Regions from separate parts of the Pantoea dispersa genome, predicted to be linked through region 1. Evidence: predicted binding sites of a transcription regulator. Region 1 holds the regulator's gene; the other holds the start of a gene.

Region 1 (4,433 bases):
TTTCATCTTTTTCCGTGCGATTCTGGCAAATGGCAGAACCACGCTACTTTGCAAAGGCCTTAACAAAATCCGGTCGTGCAAAATGTGAGCGGGTTCTAACATAAGGATTATAAAGTTAAATCCGCGACAGCCGATAGCGCTGGCATCGTTTACGGGCAAAAGTCGGAATATGCCCTAATGCCTGACCGCCTGGCGCCGGGACAGGTGAATCCATGATACCCTAAGCCCAGGTCTCAACCGAAAGAACTTTAGCCATGATTTTGAACGCCCGTCTGCAAACTGAACAATCTGCCCCTGATGCCCAGCCCATTCTGTTAATTCATGGCCTGTTTGGTAGCCTGGATAACCTCGGCGTACTGGCGCGCGGCGTGCGCGATGCACGACCCACGCTGCAGGTGGATGTCCGTAACCACGGCCTGTCACCGCGCAGCGAAGAGATGCACTACGCTGCGCTGGCGCAGGATATGGTCGATACGCTGAATGCGCACCACATCGAACGGGTTGATGTTATCGGCCACTCAATGGGCGGCAAAATTGCCATGGCGCTGAGCGCCGTTGCGCCCGAACGAATTGGCAAAATGGTGCTGATCGATATCGCGCCGGTGGATTACCAGACGCGACGCCACGATGAGATCTTCGCGGCAATCCGCGCGGTCAGTGCAGCTGGCGTCACGCGCCGCAGCGCTGCGGCCGACGTGATGCGTGAACACGTGCGCGAAGAAGGCGTGATTCAGTTCATTCTGAAATCTTTCCATGAAGGCGAATGGCGCTTTAACGTGCCGGTGTTATGGGACAATTATCCGGTGCTCTCCGGCTGGCAGGAGGTGCCCGCGTGGCCTCATCCGGCGCTGTTTATTCGCGGCGGTGATTCACCCTATCTGGACAATCAGCACCGTGATGCGCTGCTGCGCCAGTTCCCGCAGGCGCAGGCGCACATTATCAGCGGTGCCGGCCACTGGGTGCATGCCGAAAAACCCGATGCCGTACTGCGCGCGGTGCGCCGCTTTTTTAACCTGTAAAAGCAAAAGCTTGCTACGGGCGGTTTAGGGTTGGCGTCGCGCCGGGCGCTGGAGTATGATGTCGCGCTAAAAATTTGCCGCGGATGCTTTTTTCGCCGCGGTCGGGCCGATAAATGTTTAAATCGCGCAGCGCCTTTCCGCCGTTCGCGCCCACGCAGTTTCACAAACCATGGCAAAAGAACAGACAGATCGTACCACGCTCGATCTCTTCGCAGACGAGCGGCGTCCCGGTCGCCCTAAAACCAGTCCGCTGTCGCGTGATGAGCAGCTGCGCATTAATAAGCGCAACCAGCTGAAGCGCGACCGGGTGCGCGGCCTGCGCCGCGTTGAGCTGAAAATGTCCAGCGAAGCGGTCGACGCGCTTAATACGCTGGCCGAGCAGCAGAACATCAGCCGCAGTGAACTGATTGAACAAATGCTGCTGGCGCAGCTCAAACTGGCGTAACGTGCGCAGACCGCACGCTGGAACACAAACTCAGCGCTTTACACATTCCGCGCTTTTCGCCGGTCTGCTATCATTCGCATAACTGTGTCGTCTTCTGACTTACTTTCACAATCAGGATTTAAGAGGTTACTCACTCCATGGCAATCGTAGGCATTTTCTTCGGCAGCGATACCGGCAACACTGAAAACATTGCAAAAATGATCCAGAAACAACTGGGTAAAGATGTCGCCGAAGTGCATGACATTGCTAAGAGCACCAAAGAAGATCTCGAAGCATTCGATATTCTGCTGCTGGGTATTCCGACCTGGTACTACGGTGAAGCCCAGTGCGACTGGGATGACTTCTTCCCGACGCTGGAAGAGATTGATTTCAACGGTAAGCTGGTAGCGCTGTTTGGCTGCGGCGATCAGGAAGATTATGCCGAGTACTTCTGTGACGCGATGGGCACCATTCGCGACATCATTGAGCCAAACGGCGCAGTGATTGTGGGCCACTGGCCAACCGAAGGTTACCACTTCGAAGCCTCTAAAGGTCTGGCAGACGACAAACACTTCCTCGGCCTCGCCATTGATGAAGATCGTCAGCCTGAACTGACTAACGAGCGCGTCGACAAATGGGTTAAGCAGATCTTTGATGAGCTGCAGCTGCAGGCGATCATCGAAGCCTGATGCTTTCCTGTCCGATGTGGGCGCTGGCTCACATCGGGCAATGGAATTACCTATAAAAATAATAGCTACGGTTTTTTAACTTTTTCCCTCAATTCTGTAGAATACCCGCAACGGTCATCTGCTTATTCCTCGGGCATCAGACTGAGACTGCGCGAAAAGGAACATCGATCTGCACGATCCCGCTGAGGCTCACGACATTTCTCCTTACAGCATCCGGGGAATTGTCCGCCGCAGCCGGTTTTCATTTCGCAGGCTGAGCTCTATAATGAGACGCAAATGAGAATGCGCGTTGACCACACATTCAAGGCCTTTGCGCCGTAAGTGACTAGCAAAGTAACAGGACAATATCCGCATGACTGACAACAACTCCGCATTGAAAAAGGCTGGCCTGAAAGTCACGCTGCCCAGACTGAAGATTCTGGAAGTGCTTCAGGGACCCGGACCCGAGTCCCATCATGTCAGTGCGGAAGATTTGTACAAACGCCTGATCGACATGGGCGAAGAGATTGGTCTGGCGACGGTATACCGTGTTCTGAACCAGTTTGACGACGCCGGCATCGTGACGCGTCATAACTTCGAAGGCGGGAAATCCGTGTTCGAACTGACCCAGCAGCATCACCACGATCACCTGATTTGCCTCGACTGCGGCAAAGTGATCGAGTTTAGCGATGAATCTATCGAAACGCGTCAGCGTGAGATTGCAACACGCCACGGTATCAAACTCAGCAACCACAGCCTGTATCTGTACGGCCACTGTGCGCTGGGAGACTGCCGCGAAGACGAGACGCTCCACGATCAGTAATTGAATATGCTATGCAGTATAAAAAAACCGGTGCCAGGCACCGGTTTTTTTATGGCTGTGTTCAGGCGACCAGCGTTTCCTGCAAATAGCGCCAGCGCGGAACCGACGTGCTGCAGTCCAGCACCGCCAGCGAAATGCGGGTCTGGTTGTTGCCGTTGAGCATTTGCAGTTCGTGATACTGAATGGTCACTTCCTGCTGCTGCTGGGAAATGATGGCATGCTCACTGGTGGCGATTCGCATCCCTTCCCGCTGCCCGTGCAGTTTGCGAAACAGGGTTTCAGTGTCATTGAGATCGAGCTGTTTGCCTTGCGGCGTCACCATTTTGAAGTCGGGATGAAAGTGCGACAGCAGCAGATCCATACTGTCATCGCTGCCTTCGGTCTGATTAAAAATACGTTCGATAAGCTGATGTAAAACCACCACGCTATGTTTGGCTTCCAGAGCGAGACTTGTCATTTTTCTTCCTTCGCTAACCCGCACAGCAACATTTAAGAGCGCATAGCCTACCTGAAAATAACGATTTCACACGGGTAAATTAGTTAATTTTATTAAAGTCAGATTAGTCGTAATCGCGCGTAATTACTGTTTTTTGTCTGGTTCAGCATAATCGATTCCCGTTTGCAGATAACGGGCAATAAAAAAGGGCGATTGCTCGCCCTTTGCTGATCATATCGTGCTATCAAGCAGTAAAATTATTCGCCGATTTTTGCCCAGGTATCACGCAGACCCACAGTGCGGTTGAACACCAGTTTCGACGGCTGCGAGTACACGCTGTCAGCGCAGAAGTAACCTTCGCGCTCAAACTGATACGGCGCCAGCGCGCTGGCGGCACGCAGACCCGGCTCAACGAAGCCCTGTTTGATCTCCAGCGAGTTCGGGTTAATGGTGGTGAGGAAATCCTCGGCCGCGCCCGGGTTTGGCACGCTGAACAGACGATCGTACAGGCGGAATTCGGCAGGCAGCGCGTGAATCGCCGACACCCAATGGATAACGCCTTTCACCTTGCGGCCATCGGCCGGATCTTTGCTCAGGGTGTCGACATCGCAGGTAGCGTAGATGCAGGTGATGTTGCCGGCTTCATCTTTCGCCACGCGCTCGGCACGAATGACATAAGCGTTGCGCAGACGAACTTCTTTACCCAGCACCAGACGTTTGTACTGCTTGTTGGCCTCTTCACGGAAGTCGGCGCGATCGATCCACACCTCACGGCTGAACGGCACCTCACGCGTGCCCATCTCCGGCTTGTTCGGATGGTTCGGCATGCTGATGATTTCTTCATGCCCGGCCGGCAGGTTCTCGATCACCACTTTCAGCGGATCCAGCACCGCCATGGCGCGCGGCGCGTTCTCGTTGAGGTCGTCACGAATGCACGACTCCAGCGACGCCATCTCAACAATGTTGTCCTGCTTGGTCACACCGATACGGCGACAGAATTCGCGGATTGACGCCGCGCTATAGCCACGGCGGCGCAGACCGGATACGGTCAGCATGCGCGGAT
Region 2 (4,433 bases), 380 kb from region 1:
GCTTCGGCACCTGAACCGGTGTTCTGCCTTTTAAAGTCGTATCATGCGTATATTCTGCATCTGTGTACGCATATGCAGCTGTCACATTAACATTCGCGTTGACCGCCGCTTTCGCTTCGAATTCAATACCACGCGATCGAATTTCACCGCTCTGCACGCTAAATGACGAATTAGACGGATCGACAGTTAAATTCTTATCCTTGGTGATTTGATAAACCGAAGCAGTAATGACAATTGGCCGATCTTTAGGTACGTATTTTACGCCAGCTTCATACTGCTTAGCGCGGGAAGGATCGAAAGCCTTACCGGTTGAGGTCGTTCCGGACGTTGGAATAAAGGACTCGCTGTAACTGAAATAAGGTGCAATACCATTATCAAACACATAGTTCAGACCACCACGCCAGGTAAATGCCTGATCGTGATTCTTATCCTCGACATCACCGTTACGATTTAACGCTGATGTCATTGCGTAGTCATAGCGGCCTCCCAGCGTCAGGACCCACCTATTCCACTCCATTTGATCCTGCGTGTATAAGCCAGTCTGTTCCTGTTTATTCAGATATTGATATAAGTAAGGTGCACCAACCAGACTATCGTTACCGTACTGTGGATTGACTATGCTTATTGGCGTTGCGCCCGTAAATATTGCATCAATATCATTTCGGGTACGCTGGTAATCAACACCTACTAAAACAGTATGTTCAACAGCGCCAGTGGCAAATTTTGCCTGCGCCTGAGTATCAACAGCAAACTGGTTAAGTTTCTCTTTCGAACCAGCATACATCCTATTGATTTCCAGCGTTGCTGGATTAAAAGTTCGGCCATAAATACTGCGATAATCGGTCTGCATTTCGGCATAGCGCAGATTCTGGCGCACCGTCCAGGTATCGTTAAAGCTGTGCTCAAAGTTGTAGCCAACCATTTTGGTGTTGCGCGAGATCTTATTGCTGTCTTCGCCTTCATCAAAATTGGTGGGCAGCTTATAGCTGCTGCCGTCCGGCCGGGTGATGCCCACCACGGTGCCTTCACGCGGCAGCCAGCCGTAATAGCCGGTTTCCGGTTCGTTCTGGAAGTAGGTCAGCAGGTCAAAGCGGGTATTGGCATCGGGACGCCAGCTGAACGAAGGCGCAAGGGTATAGCGCTTCTCTTTGTTCATCTCCTGTTGCGCATCGGCGCTGCGCGCCAGGCCGGTCAGGCGATAGCTGTAAACGCCGTCATCATCCAGTGAGCCGCCAAAATCGAAGCCGGTGGAGAACAGGTTGTCGGTGCCCATCTGGAACTGGACTTCACGCAGCGTCTCCTGGGTCGGCCGCTTGCTCACCAGTGACACCACACCGCCCGGGTTGCTCTTACCGTACAGCACCGAAACCGGACCGCGCAGCAGCTCCGCGCGCTCAAGGAAGTAAGGATCGATAGCGAATTCGGAGTAGTTGTCACCCTGCAGCTTCAGGCCATCCAGATACTGGTTGGTGTTGGTTTCGCTGAAGCCGCGAATCGACAGCGCGTCAATTACGTCCGAGCTGCCGCGGTTACCGGTCAGCACGCCTGGCGTGTAATTGAACGCACCTTTGACGCTGGTCACCGCATGCATTGACATCTCTTCCTGCGTCACCACCGACACCGACTGCGGATTCTTCTCGATTGGCGTATCGGTTTTGGTGCCGGTCGCGCTGTGTTTGGCGGCGATGGTCGGCGACGGTCCCCATGCGCTCTCCTGCGCGACGCCGCTGCCGCCATCAGCCGTCACCACCACGGTATCTTCGGCCAGCGCCTGCATGCTGAGTGTGCCCAGAGTCAGGGAAATCAATAACGCGAGCGGTCGACGGGTGGTCACCGCGCGCAGAGAACAAGGAAAAGTGTTTCGCGCATTCATAGTGGGATCTCATGAAAATAGAACAATGCAGGCGAATGGAAACGAGAATGATTATTAGACGCACGGATTTTAGGCGAAACCTGGCAAGCACCGCAAGATGTAATGCCTGCTGGCGGTGAGTTTGCCAGCGGATCGCACATATCCATGATCGCGGCTAAAAAAATGGCGGGCAAAGAAAAAGGCGCCGCAGCGCCAGAGGGAGTTAAATTCAGCTTTTATGCAAGACTCAGGCTGGAGCGCCGCCATGTATCTGGCACCGCCACGTGGTGGTAAAACGCCGGCACTGTACAGGCTCTGAAGGTATAAAGCCGGTGCAGTGCCGGATGGCTTATTTACTGCCAAACATATCTTTAATCCAGCCCGCGACGCCGTCAGAGTCCTTCTGCTCGCCCTGCGGCTGTTGCTGTTGCTGCTGTTGCTGTTCTTGCTGCTGCTGCTGCTGAATCTGCTGCTGTTGCTGCTGGCACAGCGCGTTCGGATCCAGCGCCCACACCGGCAGCGAACGCCAGGTGCTGCTGCCGCTGCCGCAGACAAAGTTACCGGCCGAATCGATATTCATCTGAGTGATATCTTCCGGTGGCGTCAGGACCAGTGGCATCGGCGCCTGGTTGTCGAGGTAGCGACGATAGATCTGCATCGCACCACTGGCACCGTACAGCTTCGAGGTCTGGTTGTTGTCGCGGCCAACCCAGGTGATCGCCACTTCTTTGCCATCAATACCGGCAAACCAGCTGTCGATCAGGTCATTGGTGGTACCGGTTTTCGCCGCCAGATGCGCACCCGGGAAGCGTGCGCCCAGCGCCCGCGCCGTACCGTGATCGGCCACCTGCTGCATGGTATACAGCGTCAGATACGCCGCCTGCGCCGGCTCAACGCGCTGCGCCTGCGGGAAGCTCTGATACAGCACCGTGCCATCTTCCGCGATCACCGAGCGCACCGCCGACAGCGCAGCGCGGTTACCGCCGCTGGCAATTGACTGGAACGCCTGCGCCACTTCAATCGGCGTCAGGTTAAGTGCCCCCAGCAGCATGGCCGGTACCGGATGCAGCTGATCTTTTGGCACGCCCAGTTTGGTCCAGGTATCCACTACCGCGTCGAGTCCCAGCGTCATACCGAGGTTAACGGTTGGCACGTTCATCGAGTTAGTCAGCGCATCCACCAGCATCACTTTACCGCTGAAGCGACGATCGTCGTTCATCGGCTTCCACACCGAACCGTTTGGCTGTTTCAGCGCGATCGGCTCGTCGGCGATCCAGCTGTTCAGGCGGTAGCTGTTTGGCTGGCTGAGGGCGGTCAGATAGGTCGCCGGTTTTGCCAGTGAACCAATCGAGCGACGCGCCTGCAGCGCGCGGTTATAGCCGGCAAACTGTGGATCGGCACCGCCGACCATGGCGCGCACTTCACCACTGAAGCGGTCGACCACCACCATCGCGGTTTCCAGATCTTTCAGCCCGCGCTGTTTCTTCAGCGTGGGAATGCCGTCTTCAACCGCTTTTTCCGCCGCATCCTGCGAAATCGGATCGAGCGTGGTAAAGATCTTCACGCCGGACAGATCTTTGACCTTATCGCCCAGCTTCGCCTGCAGCTCATTACGCACCATCTGCATAAACGCCGGCTGCGGCGTGATCACCCCACCTTTCGGCTGGACACCAAGCGGCCGCGCCGACAGCATGTCGTACAGCTCCTGGTCGATCACCTTCTGCTGTTGCAGCAGACGCAGCACCAGGTTACGACGCTCCAGCGCCAGCTGCGGATTACGCCACGGATTGTACAGCGACGCACCTTTGACCATGCCGACCAGCATCGCCTGCTGATCAAGGCTCAGTTCGTCCACCGGGCGGCCAAAGTAGTACAGGCTGGCCAGCGGGAAGCCGCGGATTTGGTCGTTGCCCGCCTGGCCGAGATACACCTCGTTCAGGTAGAGCTCAAGAATGCGATCTTTGCTGTAGCGCGCATCCATGATCACCGCCATATAGGCTTCACGCGCTTTACGCCACAGCGAGCGTTCGTTGGTGAGGAACAGGTTTTTCACCAGCTGCTGCGTCAGCGTACTGCCGCCCTGCACCGCTTTGCCGGCGGTGATATTGGCGAGGAAGGCGCGACCAATCGAGTACGGGCTGATGCCGTCATGCTCGTAGAAGTGGCGGTCTTCGGTGGCGATCAGCGTATCGACCAGCAGATCCGGGAACCCGGCGCGCGGCACAAACAGACGCTGCTCGCCGTTTGGCGACTGCAACATGGTGATCAGCCGCGGATCGAGGCGGAAGAAGCCAAAGTCGCGTCCGGTATCGAGGTTTTTAATCTCGCTCAGCTCGTTGTTGCTGAAGGTGAGACGCGCGTTAATCTGGCCCTCTTTGCTGTCCGGAAAATCAAACGGACGGCGCAGCAGGTCGATAGTGTTGCCTTTCACGCTGAACTCACCCGGACGGGTAATACGCGACACTTCGCGATACTGCGTGCCTTCCAGCAGCGCAATCATCTCTTTCTTGTCGTAAGCCATGCCCGGTTCGAGGCTGACCATGCGCCCGTATACGGCCGCTGGCAGCTGCCACACTTTACC

Evidence for each region. Region 1 encodes Fur, which represses iron uptake genes when iron is present. Its sites were predicted from a motif close to ATAATAATGAGAACNACTATCAA; they were not measured.
Region 2: a site for Fur is predicted at 1,909-1,931, ahead of fhuA (ferrichrome porin FhuA). Genes of this name have one in related genera too.

Annotation. Positions count from the first base shown of each region.
Region 1 covers NZ_CP082346.1:2,810,117-2,814,549, forward strand. The annotation lists gene seqA (replication initiation negative regulator SeqA) at 1-6, opposite strand, end outside; gene ybfF (esterase) at 255-1,019, shown strand; gene ybfE (LexA regulated protein) at 1,189-1,464, shown strand; gene fldA (flavodoxin FldA) at 1,602-2,132, shown strand; gene fur (ferric iron uptake transcriptional regulator) at 2,485-2,934, shown strand; gene K7H94_RS13145 (hypothetical protein) at 2,996-3,391, opposite strand; gene glnS (glutamine--tRNA ligase) at 3,628-4,433, opposite strand, start outside.
Region 2 covers NZ_CP082346.1:3,186,909-3,191,341, forward strand. The annotation lists gene fhuA (ferrichrome porin FhuA) at 1-1,873, opposite strand, end outside; gene mrcB (bifunctional glycosyl transferase/transpeptidase) at 2,202-4,433, opposite strand, start outside.